DNA from 4 places in the Streptomyces sp. NPDC048211 genome. Region 2 is predicted to be linked to each of the others. Evidence: riboswitches for the same ligand, from Rfam matches in the RefSeq annotation. Region 2 holds a riboswitch; each other region holds the start of a gene.
The links. A riboswitch is a leader RNA that binds a small molecule or an ion and turns the genes downstream of it on or off. The one in region 2 is predicted to bind thiamine pyrophosphate.
Positions count from the first base shown of each region.

Region 1: another riboswitch for thiamine pyrophosphate. It lies ahead of thiC (phosphomethylpyrimidine synthase ThiC); the one in region 2 lies ahead of ACGFZA_RS19710 (purine-cytosine permease family protein).
Region 3: another riboswitch for thiamine pyrophosphate. It lies ahead of ACGFZA_RS06460 (thiamine ABC transporter substrate binding subunit); the one in region 2 lies ahead of ACGFZA_RS19710 (purine-cytosine permease family protein).
Region 4: another riboswitch for thiamine pyrophosphate. It lies ahead of thiO (glycine oxidase ThiO); the one in region 2 lies ahead of ACGFZA_RS19710 (purine-cytosine permease family protein).

Region 1 covers NZ_JBIDAD010000006.1:366,614-371,185, forward strand. Annotated here, with positions in the region: gene ACGFZA_RS23925 (IclR family transcriptional regulator) at 1-663, shown strand, start outside; gene ACGFZA_RS23930 (SsgA family sporulation/cell division regulator) at 765-1,202, shown strand; gene ACGFZA_RS23935 (YibE/F family protein) at 1,283-2,614, opposite strand; TPP riboswitch at 2,685-2,818, shown strand; gene thiC (phosphomethylpyrimidine synthase ThiC) at 2,811-4,572, shown strand, end outside.
Region 2 covers NZ_JBIDAD010000005.1:12,435-17,006, reverse strand. Annotated here, with positions in the region: gene ACGFZA_RS19725 (sulfatase-like hydrolase/transferase) at 1-656, opposite strand, end outside; gene ACGFZA_RS19720 (ROK family transcriptional regulator) at 863-2,107, shown strand; gene ACGFZA_RS19715 (formylglycine-generating enzyme family protein) at 2,104-3,069, shown strand; TPP riboswitch at 3,114-3,207, shown strand; gene ACGFZA_RS19710 (purine-cytosine permease family protein) at 3,197-4,572, shown strand, end outside.
Region 3 covers NZ_JBIDAD010000001.1:1,420,868-1,425,439, forward strand. Annotated here, with positions in the region: gene frr (ribosome recycling factor) at 1-376, shown strand, start outside; gene ACGFZA_RS06450 (phosphatidate cytidylyltransferase) at 376-1,461, shown strand; gene rlmN (23S rRNA (adenine(2503)-C(2))-methyltransferase RlmN) at 1,566-2,672, shown strand; TPP riboswitch at 2,714-2,830, shown strand; gene ACGFZA_RS06460 (thiamine ABC transporter substrate binding subunit) at 2,911-4,014, shown strand; gene ACGFZA_RS06465 (ABC transporter permease) at 4,101-4,572, shown strand, end outside.
Region 4 covers NZ_JBIDAD010000004.1:712,111-716,682, forward strand. Annotated here, with positions in the region: gene thiS (sulfur carrier protein ThiS) at 1-128, opposite strand, end outside; gene thiO (glycine oxidase ThiO) at 125-1,306, opposite strand; TPP riboswitch at 1,304-1,416, opposite strand; gene ACGFZA_RS19455 (NAD(P)/FAD-dependent oxidoreductase) at 1,546-2,793, shown strand; gene ACGFZA_RS19460 (Rv2175c family DNA-binding protein) at 2,863-3,228, shown strand; gene thiE (thiamine phosphate synthase) at 3,328-3,981, shown strand; gene metF (methylenetetrahydrofolate reductase [NAD(P)H]) at 4,107-4,572, shown strand, end outside.

The DNA of each region.
Region 1 (4,572 bases), on a different contig from region 2:
CAGCTGGCCCGGGAAGCGGGACTCCCCCTTCCCACCGCCTACCACCTGCTGCGCACGCTGACACACGAGGGATATCTGCGCAGGGAGAACGGGGTCTTCCTCTTCGGTGCCGCCGCGGAGCGGCTGGTGGACGACGGCGCACTGCAGAATCGTCGCAGCAGAATGACGCAGTCCCTGGGGCGGTGGCGGGACATCATCGGGGCCCCGGTGTACTGCGCGGTCTACCGCGACGGTGAGATCGAACTCGTCGCGGTCGCGGACACTCCCGCTCTGCCGGCGGTGGAGGAGTGGGCGGCCTTCGGCGAAACGGGCCATGCCCACGCGATCGGCCAGTGTCTGCTGAGCCAGCTCGACGAGCAGGCGCGCGAGGACCATCTCGACCGGCATCCGGTCCGCCCGCTGACTCGCTACTCGGTGCGTGACCGCCCGGCACTTCTCGAGCGGCTGCGGTCGGTCGAGCGTACGGAACCTGTCATCGAACGACAGGAGTACGCCCTCGGGACGGTCTGCGCGGCCATCCCGATCACGGCCGGATTCACCGCCGCCGCGATGGCCATTTCGGTCCCCCTCGACCAGGAAGATCGGTTGCTCCCCGCAGTCGAACGACTACGTGGCGAAGTGGCCAGCCTCTTGCGTTCGTTCGTGTTCTCTATCAGTATCTGAAAAATCACTCCTTGTGATCTGCTATCGGGTGCACCACGATGGCGTCAATAGGGCCATGGGGGATCATTCCTGGCCAGATTCATCTACTGCGGGGTTGAACGATGCGCGAGTCGGTTCAAGCTGAGGTCATGATGAGCTTCCTCGTCTCCGAGGAGCTCTCTTTCCGTATCCCGGTGGAGCTCCGGTACGAAGTGTGCGATCCGTACGCGATCCGGATGACCTTCCATCTCCCCGGCGACGCCCCCGTCACCTGGGCTTTTGGCCGTGAGCTGCTGCTCGACGGTCTCAACAGCCCCAGTGGTGACGGCGACGTGCACATCGGGCCGACGGAGCCCGAAGGGCTGTCCGACGTCCACATCCGGCTCCAGGTGGGCGCCGACCGTGCGCTGTTCAGGGCCGGCACGGCACCTCTTGTGGCCTTCCTCGACCGGACGGACAAGCTCGTGCCACTCGGGCAGGAGTGCACGCTGGGTGACTTCGAGGGCAATCTGGAAGAGGCGCTGGGGCGGATTCTGGCCGAGGAACAGAACGCCGGCTGACGAAGACCGTGCCCATGGCCTGTATGCCGCTCGAACAGCACACCTGCCGAACGGGTGAATCGCTCTCCGTGTCCGGGCACTCAGGACCTCGCCCGGCGACGGCGTCCCCTGCCGTTGCGTACGGGTGCCTGCGCTTCGGATTTCGCCGCGAATCCGGTGCGGTCCGCAGCGACGACCAGTGCCGCGAGCGCGGTGGTCACCGGCACCGAGGCGACCAGTCCGATCGAGCCGATCAGGGTGCGCACGATCTCCTCCGCCACCAGTTCGCTGTTGGCCACCGCTCCCACGCTGCTCCGGGCGATCGAGAACAGCAGCAGCAGCGGAAGCGCGGCGCCCGCATAGGCCAGCACCAGGGTGTTGACCACAGAGGCGATGTGGTCGCGTCCGATTCTGATCCCTGCCCGGTAGAGCTCCTTCGCACTCATCGTCGGGTCCGCCTGATGCAGTTCCCAGACCGCCGAGGTCTGGGTGACCGTCACATCGTCGAGTACCCCGAGGGATCCGATGATGACGCCGGCCAGCAGCAGCCCGCTCATGTCGATGTGCGGATACAGGCCGTGGATGAGGCCGGTGTTGTCGTCGGTGTTCCCGCTCAGGCTCGCCCAGCCGATGAAGAGCGAGCCGAGCAGTCCGATCAGCAGCAGTGAGATCAGGGTGCCGATGACGGCGACCGAGGTGCGGGCGGTCAGTCCGTGGCAGATGTAGAGCGCGATCAGCATGATGGCGCCGGCCCCGACGACTGCCACGACCAGCGGGTTCGAACCTTGCAGGATCGCCGGAAGGATGAACAGCGTCAGGACGGCGAACGACAGGGCGAGTGCCACCAGAGCCATGACCCCGCGCATCCTGCCGACGGCGACCACCACCAGGGCGAAGATCCCGGCCAGCAGCAGCAGCGGGAACTTCCGGTCCACATCGGTCACGGAGTACTGGAGGTCATGGGGCGCGTCGGGGGCGTATGCGACGACCACCCCCTGTCCCTCCCGCAGCTGTCGGGGTGCGTCCGGCTGGACGACCTCGATGAACCGGCGGCCCTTTTCCTGGCCGCTCGTCACTTCGACGGTGGCCTTCTCGCACAGGTCCTCGCCGGTGGGCGGTTCACTCGTGGTCGGTGACGTGTCACCGCTGACGGGGATCTGGGAGGCGTTCACGTCCTTGCAGTCGATCTTGTCGATGTTCACCACCTTGCCCTGCTGGGTCTGCCGGTCGAAGCCGACGCCGGTGCGCTCGTGCGCGGGCGCACCACCGGGCCAGAGGACCACGAGCCCGACGACGACCGCAGCCGCGAACGGAATCAGCACGGCGGCGATCACTTTGCGCAGATGGCCGGAGACGGGTGCGGCGGGGCCATGGCTGTGGGAATGCGTGTGCTGATGGCCCTGCGGTGCGGAGTCGTTATGAGGGGATGTCACCGGCCGATCATCGCAAGAGGGACGGGGCCCTCTGGCCAGCCGGCCGATGAGGGCGCTAGCGTGGTGGCACCTTTGCACACGCGGGAGCTCGGAGCACCGGGCTGAGAGGGCGCTGATCTCCGTACGTCCGTACGGGACAGGCTGCGCCGACCGCCGAACCTGTTACCGGGTAATGCCGGCGTAGGGAGTAGGTCTCATGACCACATCGGACGTACGCACGCCTGCCTCGAACCAGAGCGACGAGGCGGAGAAGTCCATCGGATGGCACAAGGGTTACGTCCAGGGCTCACGCCCGGACCTCCGGGTGCCGGTCCGCAAGGTGCACCTCACCAACGGCAACGACGTGACGCTGTACGACACCTCGGGGCCGTACACCGATCCCTCGGCCGAGACCGATGTCCGCCGCGGACTGGCGCCTCTGCGGGAGAACTGGATCATCGCCCGCGGCGACACCGAGGAGTACACGGGGCGTCCGGGCCGTCCCGAGGACGACGGGCTCAAGCACACCTCACCGCGCGGTGGGCTGCGCAATCTGGATGCCGTCTTCCCGGGCCGTCCGCGCCAGCCGCGGCGCAGCCGGGACGGCCGGCCCGTCACCCAGCTCGCGTACGCCCGCCGGGGCGAGGTCACCCCGGAGATGGAGTACGTCGCGATCCGGGAGAACGTCGCGCCGGAGGTGGTCCGCGAGGAGATCGCCGCCGGCCGGGCCGTGCTGCCGGCCAACGTCAACCACCCGGAGATCGAGCCGATGATCATCGGTAAGCGGTTCCTGGTGAAGGTGAACGCCAACATCGGCAACTCCGCGGTCTCGTCCTCCATCGAGGAGGAGGTGGACAAGATGACCTGGGCGACCAAGTGGGGCGCCGACACCGTCATGGATCTGTCCACCGGGCGCAACATCCACACCACCCGTGAGTGGGTTCTTCGCAACTCCCCCGTGCCGATCGGCACCGTGCCCCTGTACCAGGCCCTAGAGAAGGTCGACGGCAAGGCGGAGGAGCTGACCTGGGAGATGTACAAGGACACCGTCATCGAGCAGGCCGAACAGGGCGTCGACTACATGACGGTCCACGCCGGCGTGCGCCTGCCGTACGTTCCGCTGACGGCCCGCCGTAAGACCGGCATCGTCTCCCGGGGCGGCTCGATCATGGCGGCGTGGTGTCTCGCGCACCACAAGGAGTCGTTCCTCTACGAGAACTTCGAGGAGCTCTGCGAGATCCTCGCCTCGTACGACGTGACGTACTCCCTCGGCGACGGGCTGCGGCCCGGGTCGATCGCGGACGCCAACGACGAGGCCCAGTTCGCGGAGCTGCGTACGCTCGGCGAACTGAACACCGTCGCCAAGCGGTTCGGCGTCCAGACCATGATCGAGGGCCCGGGGCACGTCCCGATGCACAAGATCAAGGAGAACATCGACCTTCAGCAGGAGATCTGCGAGGAGGCGCCGTTCTACACGCTGGGCCCCCTGACAACCGATGTGGCACCGGCGTACGACCACATCACCTCGGGCATCGGTGCCGCGATGATCGCCTGGTGGGGGACGGCGATGCTCTGCTACGTGACGCCCAAGGAGCATCTCGGTCTGCCCAACCGGGACGACGTGAAGACCGGGGTCATCACCTACAAGATCGCGGCCCATGCGGCGGACCTCGCCAAGGGGCACCCGGGGGCGCAGGAGTGGGACGACGCGCTGTCGGACGCCCGGTTCGAGTTCCGCTGGGAGGACCAGTTCAACCTGGCCCTCGACCCGGACACGGCACGGGAGTTCCACGACGAGACGCTGCCGGCCGAGCCGGCGAAGACGGCGCACTTCTGCTCGATGTGCGGACCGAAGTTCTGCTCGATGAAGATCAGCAGGAGCATCACCGAGCAGTTCGCCCCCGATCTGGTCCTGAACAGCGACGCCGAGGTGCAAGCGGGGATGCTCCAGAAGTCGAAGGAGTTCTCGGAGGGCGGGA
Region 2 (4,572 bases):
AGATGCGGGCCGTACCAGTGGCAGGACAGCATGAACGGCGTGCCGGCCGCCTTCCAGTCGGCTGCGTAGCGGTCGAGCAGGGCGAGCGTGCGGTCGGTCAGGAAGGCCTCGATGGTGGCTTCGGCGGGCTGCTGGAGGCGGCCCGCGATGAGGTGGCCACGGCCGGTGCCGTTGGCCGCGGTCCCGAAGACGGGTTCGCGTACCGAGAAGGGCGGGAAGCCGTTCTCCTCCAGCCACTTCTCGTACGAGGGGTGGTGGACGGGGTTGAGGGCGCCGGGCAGGTGCTCACCGTCCAGGCCGTAGAACTCGGGGCCGCGCTCGCGGCCGATGTGCCACTTGCCGACATGGCCCACCGAGTAGCCCCGGTCCTTCAACCGGCCCCAGAGCGTGGGGTCCTCGTCGGAGAGCTCGTCCTTGCTCCCCCCGTTGCGTTCGGGGTTGTTCAGCATCCCGTGGCGGAAGGGGTGCAGGCCGGTGGCCAGCGAGGCGCGGGCCGGGGTGCAGATCGCGGTCGGGGTGTAGAAGCGGTCGAAACGGGTCCCTTCGGCCGCGAGGGCGTCCAGGGCCGGGGTCTCGACGAGTGGGTTGCCGTAACAGCCCAGGGTGTCCACCCGGTGCTGGTCGGTCATCAGGAACAGGACGTTGCGCGGAGCCACTCGGGCCGCCCTTTCGGTGGTCGCTCACAGTGCTGCCGGGGAGCCGGCCGGCACACCGTCGGATGAGGTCTGGACGTGTGCCGGTGTCGGCAATTGACCGGAACTGTAGGGACGGCGGCTTTTTTACGTCAACCCTTGGGAATAAACATTGTGTGAATTCGTCCCGGGCGTTGACAGAAACCCCTTGACCGATCGACCATGCGTGAATGACGGAACGCACCGATGCACTCCAGCGCCTGCGCAGGGCCAACGAAGCCGCCGTACTCGGTGAACTCCGCAGGTCGGGCGCGCTGAGCCGCGGCGAGCTGAAGGCGCGGGTCGGTCTCTCCCGCACCACCCTGTTCGCGATCGTGTCCGATCTGCTGGAACGCAAGGCCGTCGTCGAGCAGCAGGCCCCCGATCCCGAGCAGCCGCGCGGCCGCGGCAGGCCTGCCCTGGAGATCTCGCTCAACTCCCGCGGCGCCGAACTGATCGGCATCGATCTCCAGCGCCACCACATCCATGTGGTGGTGGCGAACTGCGCCCATGAGATCGTCGGCCGCCACAGCGCCCCCGTCCCGGCGGACAGCGGCGCGGCCGAACGTGCCGCGCAGGCGATCCGCACCGTCGAGGACCTGGTGCGGCGCGAGAACATCAGCCTCGCCCCCATCGCCGGGATCGGCCTCGGCCTTCCCGGCTTCGTACAGAACCCGGCTTCCGGTGACCCGCGCACGATGACCCCGTTCGCCGGCCGTGTCGCCGCGGAACTGGGCCGGCACTTCGACGCCCCCGTGCTCACCGACAACAACTCGCGGCTCGCGGCCCTCGCCGAGGTGACCTGGGGAGCGGCGCGCGGGATCGACAACGCGGTCTATCTGCGCTGGTCGGAAGGGGTCGGTGGCGGACTGGTCGTCAACGGCTCACTGGTCCACGGCGCCCATGGCACCGCCGGCGAGATCGGCCACACCAGCTGCGACCCCGAGGGAAAGCCCTGCCACTGCGGTGGACGGGGCTGCCTGGAAGGCCTCATCTCCGTCCCCGCCCTGCTGGCCGCCTGCGCCGATCGCGGCGTGCGGGCCGCTGACGCCGCCGAACTGATCGCGCTCGCGGCCGCGGGCCAGCCGGACACGGCCGAGGTGATCCGGGACGCGGCCGTCGTCGCGGGTCGGGTGCTCGCGGCCCTCGCCGCTCAGGTCGACCCCGAATGCATCGTCGTCTACGGCGAACCGGCGTCCCTCGACGCGCTCGTCCTCACGCCGATCCGTGAACAGCTCGCCGCGCTCTCCCTGCCGTCCGCGCCGCGCACCATCGAGGTACGCGGATCCGCACTCGGCGGCGAGGCGGCCGCGCTCGGCGGCGTGGCGCTGCTGCTGCGCACCACCGGCCAGGACCTGGCGGAGCTGCTCGACCGGCCGGCTTCCGGTCCGGATGCCGGGGACGACCGGCCGCGCGACGAGGAGAGCTCACCGTGAACGCCTGCTGCGGGCCCGCCCGCGCACACACGGCGCCTGCCGCTGCCACTCCCCCGGCGGACTTCGCCGTCCCCGTGCGCCGTCCCGCCGAACTGCTGCGCGCCATGGTGGCGGTGCCCGGTGGCCCGTTCCTGATGGGTGGTGAGGACGAGGACGCGTTCCCGGCCGACGGCGAGGGGCCGGTGCGCGAGGTGACCGTCGCCCCGTTCCACATCGACGCGACCGCCGTCACCAACGCCCGCTTCGCCGTCTTCGTCAAGGCCACGGGGTACCGCACCGAGGCCGAACTCATCGGCTGGTCCTACGTCTTCGGCTCCTTCGTCCCCCCGCACGCCCGGCACGCCGTGCTGGCGGGCACGGTGCCCGGCGCCCCCTGGTGGCGGGCGGTGGCCGGGGCGTACTGGCGGGCACCCGAAGGACCGGGCACCTCGATCGGCGACCGCCGCGACCACCCGGTGGTCCACATGTCGTGGCACGACGCGACGGCCTATGCCCGCTGGGCCGGCAAGCGGCTGCCCACCGAGGCCGAGTGGGAGAAGGCGGCCCGCGGCGGACTCGTCCGGGCCCGCTTCCCCTGGGGCGACGAGCTCACCCCGAACGGCCGGCACCGCTGCAACATCTGGCAGGGCGACTTCCCCGTACGCAACACCCGCGAGGACGGCTTCACGGGCACCGCGCCCGTCAAGGCGTACGCCCCCAACGGCTACGGGCTCCACAACACCTCGGGCAACGTGTGGGAGTGGTGCGCCGACCGGTTCAGTGCCGACTGGCACGCCGAAGCCCGGCCCGAGACCCGCCGCGACCCCGTCGGTCCACCGCACGGCGGGAGCCGGGTGCTGCGCGGCGGCTCGTACCTGTGCCACCGCTCGTACTGCAATCGCTACCGTGTCGCCGCCCGCACCTCCAACACCCCCGACAGTACGACGGGGCACGGCGGTTTCCGCTGCGCGCTCACCCTCTGACCCCCCGCGTCGCGAGCCGCGCACATCCGGCTATCCTGGCCGCCGCACCGGACACGGGGTGCCCCACGAGGGGCTGAGAACACACCCGTCGAACCTGAACCAGTTAGCACTGGCGGAGGGATGTCTCATGTCATTGCCGTATGCCCAGGACGAGCGCGCCGCCCTGGAACCGCGACCCGCGTTCGGCGGGCGCATGCCCAACGCCCCCGGCGATCTGCGCATCGAGGCACACGGCATAGCCCCCGTGCCCGAGGACCGCCGCTACGGCAGCCCCGGCCGGCTGTTCACCGTCTGGTTCGCCCCCAATCTGACCATGACCGGGGTCTTCACCGGCACGGTCGGCATCGCGCTGGGCCTGGACTTCGCCACGGCGCTCGCCGCCGTCGTGCTCGGCACGCTCGTGGGAGCCGTGCCCACCGCGTACCTGGGCACCTGGGGCAGCCGGACCGGTGCCGGGCAGCTCCCGCTCGCACGCCTCGCGTTCGGCCGCGGTGTCGTCCTGCCCGGCGCGCTGCAGTGGCTGTCGTCCATCGCCTGGGACGCGCTGATCGGCCTGTTCGGCGGGGATGCGCTGGCCCAGTTGTGCGGCTGGCCGTTCTGGCTGGGGGTACTGGTCATGATGGCCGCGCAGGGCGCGCTCGGCGTCCTGGGGTACGAGGTGATCCACCGGCTCCAGACCGTGATGACGTTCGCTCTGGCCGCCGCGTTCGTCGTGCTCGCCACGAAACTCCTGGACGGGGTCCACCCCGCCGCCACCGGCACCGTGCACGGCGCCGACCGGGCGGGCGCGTTCGTCCTGACGTGCACCATCGCGCTCAGTCTGGCGCTGTCCTGGGCGCCGTACGCCAGTGACTTCAGCCGCTACCTGCCGCGCACCGCGTCCACGCCGCGCATGTTCTGGTGCACGCTGCTCGGCATCAGCGTCTCCTTCGTCGCGGTCCAGACCCTCGGCCTGTGGGGTGCGGCCGTCTTCACCGACCAGACCGCGCACGGCATCGACACGCTGCTCGGCGGGGGCGCCCTCGGCGCCTTCGGGCTGCTCTCCGTGGCCCTCGCCGCACTGTGCAGCAACGCCATGAACGACTACAGCGGATCGCTGGCGTTGCAGACCATGGGGGTCCGCCTGCCGCGCCCCGTCGCCGCCGCACTCGCCGCGGCCCTCGGCTTCCCGCTCGTGCTGTGGATGCACGCGGCGGACACCACGACACGCTTCCAGAACGTCCTGCTGCTCGTCGGCTACTGGATCCCCGCATTCGTCGCGATCGTCGCCGTCGACTGGTTCGTCAGGGCCAGGGCACGCGACGGCGCACCCGTCGATCTGGCCGCCGAGAGCGCCCGCCCGCAGCCCTGGTGGCCGGCGCCGGCCGCCTTCGCGCTCGGCTTCGCAGCGGCGACGCCGTTCATGAACACCAGTCTGTACGTGGGCCCGGTCGCGAAGGCGCTGCACGGAGCGGACCTCGCGTACGGTGTCGCGTTCCTCGTGGCCCTGGCGGTCTACACACC
Region 3 (4,572 bases), on a different contig from region 2:
GCCCCGCATGGCGGTTGTGACGCCGTTCGACAAGACCGCGCTGCGCAACATCGAGCAGGCCATCCGCGACTCGGACCTCGGCGTCAACCCGAGCAACGACGGAAACATCATCCGGGTGACCTTCCCCGACCTCACCGAAGAGCGCCGTCGCGACTACATCAAGGTCGCGAAGACCAAGGCCGAGGACTCCAAGATCTCGATCCGGGCTGTCCGCCGCAAGGCCAAGGAGACGCTCGACAAGCTGGTCAAGGACAAGGAGTCCGGCGAGGACGAGGTCCGCCGCGCCGAGAAGGAGCTCGACGACACCACCGCGAAGTACGTCGCGCAGGTGGACGAGCTGCTGAAGCACAAGGAAGCCGAGCTGCTCGAAGTCTGATGAACGACTCTTCCTGGGGCGTCCCGCAGGGCGCCGGCCATCGGGCTGCGCCCGAGATGCGGGCCGCTCCGGCGGGTCCTGCACACGATGTGCATGACGCCCAGCAGACTCGGCCCATGCCCATCGTGCCGGACGTTCCCGACGCAGGTAGAGACGCTGACGACCGTGATGACCGGGACCAGGGGGCCGGACGCCTGAGCGGCGGCCCCCTGTTCCGCGACGAGAAGCCGCAGGAGCCCATGTCCACCGCGCCGCCACCCCCGCAGAAGAAGCGTGCGGGCCGTGATCTGGGAGCCGCCATAGGGGTCGGCGTAGGGCTCGGTGCCGTCGTCGTCGCCTCGCTCTTCATCGTCCAGGCCGTCTTCGTCGGCGTGATCGTCGTCGCCGTCGTCGTGGGCCTGTGGGAGCTCACCTCCCGGCTGGAGGAGCGCAAGGGCATCAAGGCGCCCCTCGTACCGCTCGCGATCGGTGGCGCGGCCATGGTCGTGGCCGGTTACGCGCGGGGTGCGGAGGGTGCCTGGATCGCCATGGCCCTGACCGCTCTGGCGGTACTGGTCTGGCGGATGACCGAGCCACCGGAGGACTACCTCAGGGACGTCACGGCCGGCGTCTTCGCCGCGTTCTACGTGCCGTTCCTGGCGACCTTCGTGGCCATGCTCCTGACCGCCGACGACGGGCCGCAGCGGGTTCTGACCTTCCTGCTGCTGACCGTGGTCAGCGACACGGGGGCGTACGCCGTCGGCTGGCGCTTCGGCAAGCACAAGCTTGCACCGCGCATCAGCCCCGGGAAGACCCGCGAGGGCCTCTTCGGAGCCGTGGCCTTCGCGATGGTGGCCGGTGCGCTGTGCATGCAGTTCCTGATCGACGACGGCACGTGGTGGCAGGGCCTGCTGCTCGGCCTCGCGGTCGCCGCCAGCGCCACCCTGGGTGACCTGGGCGAGTCCATGATCAAGCGGGACCTCGGCATCAAGGACATGGGCACGCTGCTGCCCGGGCACGGCGGAATCATGGACCGGCTGGACTCCCTGCTGCCGACGGCGCCGGTCGTCTGGCTGCTGATGGTGATTTTCGTCGGCTCCGGCTGAGAAGTTCTCAGGTCACCCCTTCTGACCTGCATTTTTACGAGTGAGGGTCCGTTGTCCACAGGGCGGCGGGCCCTCACTGTTCTGTCTGCGACACTGGAAGAACCATGCCTAAGCCCGGAGAACTCACTTTCGTCGCGCCCCGCGGAGCCAAGAAGCCGCCGCGGCACCTCGCCGACCTCACGCCCGCCGAGCGCAAGGAAGCCGTCGCCGCGACGGGCGAGAAGCCCTTCCGCGCGCAGCAGCTCTCGCAGCACTACTTCGCGCGGTACGCGCACGACCCGTCGGAGTGGACCAACATCCCCGCCGGATCGCGGGACAAGCTCGCCGAGGCGCTGTTCCCCGATCTGATGTCCGTGGTCCGGCATATCAGCTGCGACGACGACACCACCCGTAAGACGCTGTGGAAGCTGCACGACGGGACGCTGGTCGAGTCCGTCCTGATGCGGTACCCCGAGCGCGTCACGATGTGTATCTCCTCGCAGGCCGGCTGCGGCATGAACTGCCCGTTCTGCGCCACCGGGCAGGCCGGTCTCGACCGCAACCTGTCCACCGCGGAGATCGTCCACCAGATCGTGGACGGCATGCGCGCGCTGCGCGACGGTGAGGTCCCGGGCGGCCCGGCCCGGCTCTCCAACATCGTCTTCATGGGTATGGGCGAGCCGCTCGCCAACTACAACCGCGTGGTCGGAGCGATCCGCCGGCTGACCGACCCCGAGCCCGACGGCCTCGGGCTCTCGCAGCGCGGGATCACGGTCTCCACCGTCGGCCTCGTCCCCGCGATGCTCCGCTTCGCCGACGAGGGCTTCAAGTGCCGTCTCGCTGTCTCGCTGCACGCCCCGGACGACGAGCTGCGCGACACCCTCGTGCCGGTCAACACCCGGTGGAAGGTGCGCGAGGTGCTGGACGCCGCGTGGGAGTACGCGGAGAAGTCCGGCCGCCGCATCTCCATCGAGTACGCGCTGATCCGCGACATCAACGACCAGGCCTGGCGGGGCGACCGGCTCGGCCGGCTCCTCAAGGGCAAGCGGGTCCACGTCAACCTGATCCCGCTGAACCCCACCCCCGGCTCGAAGTGGACCGCCTCGCGGCCCGAGGACGAGAAGGCGTTCGTCGAGGCGATCGCCGCCCACGGGGTGCCGGTGACCGTCCGGGACACCCGTGGGCAGGAGATCGACGGGGCCTGCGGACAGCTGGCGGCATCCGAGCGGTGAGGCCGAAACCGGGCGTGTAGCCTGGGCTCGAAATCAACTTCATATTCCGACAGGGGAGCGCCACAGCGCTGAGAGTGCGGCACCGAGGACAGGTTGGCCGCAGACCCTCTGAACCTCGCCCGGGTCATTCCGGGTAGGAAGTTCGGACCTTACTCAAGCTGTTGCGCCCTGCCCGCTTCCGGTTTCCACCGGCGCGGGCAGGGCCGCGTCTCTTCCTGGTCACCCCAGGAGGAATCACATGAGCACCACCAAGAAGATCGCGGTGACGGCCGTCGCCGCGGCGCTCGGCGCGACCGCGCTGGCGGGCTGCGGAAGCTCCGACGACTCGGCCGCCGGCAGCGGCGGTACCAAGGGCTCAGGCTCCAAGACCGTCACCCTCGTCAGCCATGACTCCTTCAACGCGTCCAAGGACGTGCTGAAGGAGTTCACCCGGCAGACCGGCTACACCGTCAAGGTGCTGAAGAGCGGGGACGCCGGCGCCGCCCTCAACCAGGAGATCCTCACCAAGGGTTCGCCCCGCGGTGACGTGTTCTTCGGCGTCGACAACACCCTGCTCTCGCGCGCCCTCGACAACGGCCTGTTCACGCCGTACGCCGCCAAGGGCATCGACCAGGTCGCCGCCGACGTGCAGCTGGATGCCGAGAAGCACCGGGTGACCCCCGTCGACACCGGTGACATCTGCATCAACTACGACAAGAAGTACTTCGCCGACAAGAAGCTCGCGCCGCCGAAGACGTTCGACGACCTGGCGAAGCCCGCGTACAAGAACCTGCTCGTCACCGAGAACGCGGCGACCTCCTCGCCCGGCCTCGGCTTCCTCCTCGGTACCGTCGCCACCTACGGCGAGGACGGCTACCAGGACTACTGGAAGAAGCTGAAGGACAACGGCGTCAAGGTCGTCGACGGCTGGGAGCAGGCGTACAACGAGGAGTTCTCCGGCTCCGCGGGTGGCAAGAAGGCCAAGGCCGACCGGCCGCTCGTCGTCAGTTACGCCTCCAGCCCGCCCGTCGAGGTGCTGTACGCGGACCCGCAGCCGAAGACCGCCCCGACCGGCGTCGCCACGGGGACGTGCTTCCGTCAGATCGAGTTCGCGGGCCTGCTCGACGGCGCGAAGAACGAGGCCGGCGGCAAGGCCCTGCTGGACTTCCTGATCAGCAAGAAGTTCCAGGAGGACATGCCGCTCAACATGTTCGTCAGCCCGGTCACCGAGGGCGCGAAGGTGCCGGACCTCTTCACGAAGTTCGGTGCCACGGTCGACAAGCCGACGACCGTCGCCCCGGACACGATCGCCAAGAACCGTGAGCAGTGGGTCCAGTCATGGTCCTCGCTCGTAGTGAAGTAGCGAAGACTCCCGTACGCGGTCCGGGCGCGCGCGGGAAGTCCGCGCGCGCCCGGACGCTGCGCGGGGGCGCGGTGCGGCTCGGTCTGATGGCCGTGCCCGTGGCGTTCTTCGCCGTGTTCTTCGCCTATCCCGTCGTGGCGATCGTCGGACGCGGGCTCAAGGCCGACGGCGTCTGGCAGTTCGGGCGGATCGGCGAGGTGCTGAGCCGGCCGGACATCCAGCACGTCCTCTGGTTCACGCTCTGGCAGGCCCTCGCCTCGACCGTGTTGACCCTGCTGATCGCCCTGCCGGGCGCGTACGTCTTCGCCCGCTTCGACTTTCCCGGCAAGCAACTGCTGCGGGCTGCCGTCACGGTGCCGTTCGTCCTGCCGACCGTCGTCGTGGGCACCGCGTTCCTCGCGCTGCTGGGCCGGGGCGGGTTCCTCGACGAGCTGTGGGGCGTACGGCTCGACACCACGGTGTGGGCGATCCTGCTCGCCCATGTCTTCTTCAACTACGCGGTCGTCGTGCGCACCGTCGGCGGACTCTGGTCGCAGCTCGACCCCCGGCAGGAGGAGG
Region 4 (4,572 bases), on a different contig from region 2:
GGAGCACTGGTCAGCGAGGCGACCAGGACGTCCAGGGTGGTGCCCGGCGCGACGGCGAGGGCCTCGCCGTTCACGGAGACGGAAAGGGGGACGGGGAGCGGGACGGACACGGGGGTGGGCTCGGTCATGCGGGCTGCTCCTGAGGTACGGGGGCGGCGGCGGGTGAGAAGCGGCCGGGGGAGAAGGGGCGGGCCACCTCGGGCAGCTCGCCGCCCGCCAGCAGCTGCGCCATGGCGTCCCCGGTGACGGGGGTGAGCAGCACCCCGTTGCGGTGGTGGCCGGTGGCGAGGTGGAGGCCGCGCAGCGCGGTGGGCCCGAGGAGCGGGGCGTTGTCGGGGGAGGCGGGGCGCAGACCGGCGCGCGTCTCGGTGAGCGGCAGCTCGGTGATGCCTGGCACCAGTTCGTGCGCGTCGCGCAGCAGCTCGTACACACCGCCCGCCGTGACGGTGGTGTCCCAGCCCATCTCCTCGCTGGTGGCGCCGATGACCAGTTCGCCGTTCTCGCGCGGTACGAGATAGACATGGCTGCCCCGGACCACCGCCCGCACGGTGCGGGAGAGGAAGGGGGCGTACGTGGTGGGCACGGTCAGCCGCAGCACCTGGCCCTTCACCGGGCGGACCGGGGGCAGGACGTGCGCCGGCATCCCCGGGAGCCGGCCGCTCAGGCTGCCCGCGGCGAGTACGACCTGATCGGCACCGGCCCGCGTCCCGTCGGCCAGAACCGCTCCGACGGCCCGGTCACCCGTGACCGAGAGCCGCTCGGCCCGTTGGCGGTGGAGGACGACCCCGGCCCGTTCGCACGCAGTCAGCAGCGCGGCGGCCAGCCGTCGCGGGTCGACCTGGTGGTCGCCGTCGACCCGCAGTCCGCCGCGTATGCACGGCGCGAGCATCGGCTCCAGGCGACGGCACTCCCGGCCGGTGAGCCACTCCGACTCCAGGCCGGAGCGGCGTTGCAGGGCGTGGAGTTCCCGCAGATGGGCGCGGTCGTCGGCATCGAGCGCGACGGCCAGGGTCCCGCACGCGCGAAAGCCGATGTCCCGTCCGCTCGCCTCCTCCAGCTCGGCCGCGAACGCCGGATAGCGCGCGGCGGAGGCGACGTTGAGACCGAGCAGCATCTCCTCGCCGTAGTGGAGTTCGGTGACGGCGGCCAGCATTCCGGCAGCGACCTGGGCCGCGCCGCCGCCCGGTTCGGGATCGACGACCGCGGTGGCCAGGCCGCGCTGTGCGGCCCGCCAGGCGATCACCAGGCCGATGATGCCGCCCCCGATGACGAGGACGTCGGACCCGTTCGTACGGTGCGTGCCCATGGGCGTCCAGCCCCTCCCTTCGCCGGCATGACCCGGATCAGGTTCGTACGGTCGGAGGCCGCCCAGCCTCCCTCTCAGCCCGGTACGCCCGGGCTCCCGCGAGTGATGTGCACGGCCACCCTAAACCTCCGGCCCCCGCCGCCTGCAAGGGAGTGGATGCCTGAGCGGGGAAGGCGATCAGGTGGGCGCATCATGGGAACCAGCTTCCTGACGGGTCGTCAGGTGTTTAAGGTGGACGGGTGGACGAGCAGACCGGACCAGAGCAGACAGAGCCGCGGCAGCGCCGCCGCGTCGTGATCGCCGGAGCGGGCATGGCGGGCGTGCAGACCGCGGTGGCGCTGCGCGAACAGGGCTTCACCGGCCCCGTCACGCTGATCGGCGCCGAACCGCACCAGCCCTACGACCGGCCCCCGCTGTCCAAGGCGGTCCTCCTCGGCAAGGCCGAGGGCTCGGCCTTCGACATCGACTTCGAGGCGCTGGACATCACCCTGCGGCTCGGCCTCGACGTGACCGCGGTGCGCGCCGCCGACCACGAGCTGGACACCCCGGACGGGCCCGTGCCCTACGACGTCCTGGTCGTCGCCACCGGCGCCGAGCCCCTGGTGCTGCCCGGCACCGAGGGCATCCCGGGCGTCCACCTCCTGCGCACGCTGGACGACGCCGCCCGGCTGCGGCCGGTGCTCGAACGGCAGCACGACGTCGTGGTCGTCGGCGCGGGCTGGATCGGCGCCGAGTTCGCCACCGCGGCGCGTGCGGCCGGCTGCGCCGTCACCGTCGTCGAAGCGGCCGAACGCCCGCTCGCCGGCGCTCTGCCCGCCGAGGTCGCCGCGCCCATGGCCGGCTGGTACGCCGAGATCGGCGCCGGACTCCTGACCGGTGCCCGGGTCGACCGGGTCGAATCGGGCCGCGTGGTGCTGGCGGACGGCCGCGCGATCCCGGCGGACGCGGTCGTGGTCGGCATCGGTGCCCGGCCCGCGACCGGCTGGCTGGCCGGATCGGGGATCGAGCTCGGCCCGGACGGATCGGTGACCGCCGACGCGTCGCTGCGCACCTCGCTGCCCGATGTGTACGCGGTCGGGGACTGCGCCTCGTTCCCCTCGGCCCGGTACGGCGAGCGGCTGCTCGTGCACCACTGGGACAACGCCCTCCAGGGGCCCCGGACCGTCGCGGCCGCCGTCATCGCTCCCGGGGGCGACGGACCGCCTCCGGCCTACGACCCCGTGCCCTACTTCTGGTCCGAGCAGTTCGGCCGCTTCGTGCAGTACGCGGGCCATCACACGGGCGCCGACACCCTGGTGTGGCGCGGCGACCCGGCCGAACCGGCGTGGACGGTGTGCTGGCTGCGTGCCGGAGCGCTCGTCGCCGTACTGGCGGTCGGCCGTCCGCGCGATCTGGCGCAGGGGCGCCGACTCGTCGAATCGGGCGTGCAGCTCGCCCCCGAGCGGGTCGCCGACCCCTCCGTGCCCCTGAAATCGGCCACGCTCTGATGGCGTATCCGGCCCCCGTACGGTCGGCCCGGGTACCGACTGTCGGTCCGGGATGGCACGCTTGTCCCCGTGACCGAGATTGACGCAAAGATCGATGCTCTCGTCCCCGACTGGCTCCACCTTCCCGACATCGCCGAAATGCTCGATGTCGAGGTGACGCGTGTGCGCCAGCTGGTCAAGGAGGGCCAGCTCATCGCCGTACGACGTGGTGAGAACAGGGCGCTCCAGGTGCCTGCCGCCTTCATCGACGGCGACAAGGTGGTCAAGGGCCTTTCGGGGACCCTGACGCTCCTGAGGGACGACGGCTACTCCGACACGGAGATGCTGGAATGGCTCTTCACGCCCGACCCGAGCCTGCCGGGCACGCCCGCGCAGGCGCTGAGTGAGAATCGCGGCACGGAGGTGAAGCGCCGGGCCCAGGCGCTCGCCGTCTGACCGACAGCCGCACCGCGGATGCGGGCCGCACATCGCGGCCCGCACTCCGCGCGGCACCACCGACCCACCGCCATCGCCTTCCCCGGGGGGAACCGCACCATGTCCACGCCTCGCGCGCTGCTGTCCGACGCCCGGCTCTACCTGTGCACGGACGCCCGCCGGCGCCAGGGTGACCTTCCCGCATTCCTCGACGCGGTCCTCTCCAGCGGTGTGGACATCATCCAGCTGCGCGACAAGGGCATGGAGGCGGCCGAGGAGCTCGAACACCTGGCGCTCTTCGCCGACGCCTGCAAGCGCCACGGCAAGCTCCTCGCGGTCAACGACCGGGCCGATGTCGCCCACGCCATCGGTTCCGACGTGCTGCACCTGGGCCAGGGCGACCTGCCCGTCCGGGCCGCCCGCGCGATCATCGGCCGTGACGTGGTCATCGGCCGCTCCACCCATGCCGAGTCCGAGGTCGACGCGGCCGTCACCGAGCCGGGCGTGGACTACTTCTGCACCGGGCCCTGCTGGCCCACCCCCACCAAGCCGGGCCGGCACGCGCCCGGCCTGGACCTCGTGCGTTACGCCGCCTCGCTCGCCCCCGCCCGTCCGTGGTTCGCCATCGGCGGGATCGACGCGGGCAACCTCGACCAGGTCCTGGACGCCGGAGCACGCCGGGTCGTCGTCGTGCGGGCCGTCACCGAGGCGTCCGATCCGGCCGCCGCCGCCGCCGGGCTGGCGGGAAGGATCAGGGACCGCGCCGGGGCGTGAACCGGAGGCGCGAGCGGGGTCCCGTTCGGGACAGGAGTGTCCGAAGCGTGGACAATCATCGGGCAATCAAGCCAAATCGCCCCAGTTCGGTTGGGTGCCCGCCGCGCCCTGGTTAACCTGCCGGTATGGCCCTTGGCACACCCTCCACCAGGACAGATCACGCGCGCACCGTGCGTGAGATGCTCGACACCGGCAAGACCTCGTACTCCTTCGAGTTCTGGGCGCCCAAGACCGAGAAGGGCGAGCGGAACCTCTGGAACGCGCTGCGCCGGGTCGAGGCGGTGGGACCGAGCTTCGTCTCCGTGACGTACGGGGCCGGCGGATCCACCCGGGCCGGGACGGTGAAGGCGACCCAGGACATCGCCGCCGAGTCCACGCTCACCCCGGTCGCGCACCTCACGGCGGTCAACCACTCCATCGCCGAGCTGCGCAACATGGTCGGCCAGTACGCGGACGCCGGAATCCGGAACATCCTCGCCGTGCGCGGAGACCCGCCGGGCGACCCGATGGGCCCGTGGGTCGAGCACCCGCAGGGTGTGCGGTACGCGGCGGACCTGGTCCGGCTGATCAAGGAATCCGGCGATTTCTGTG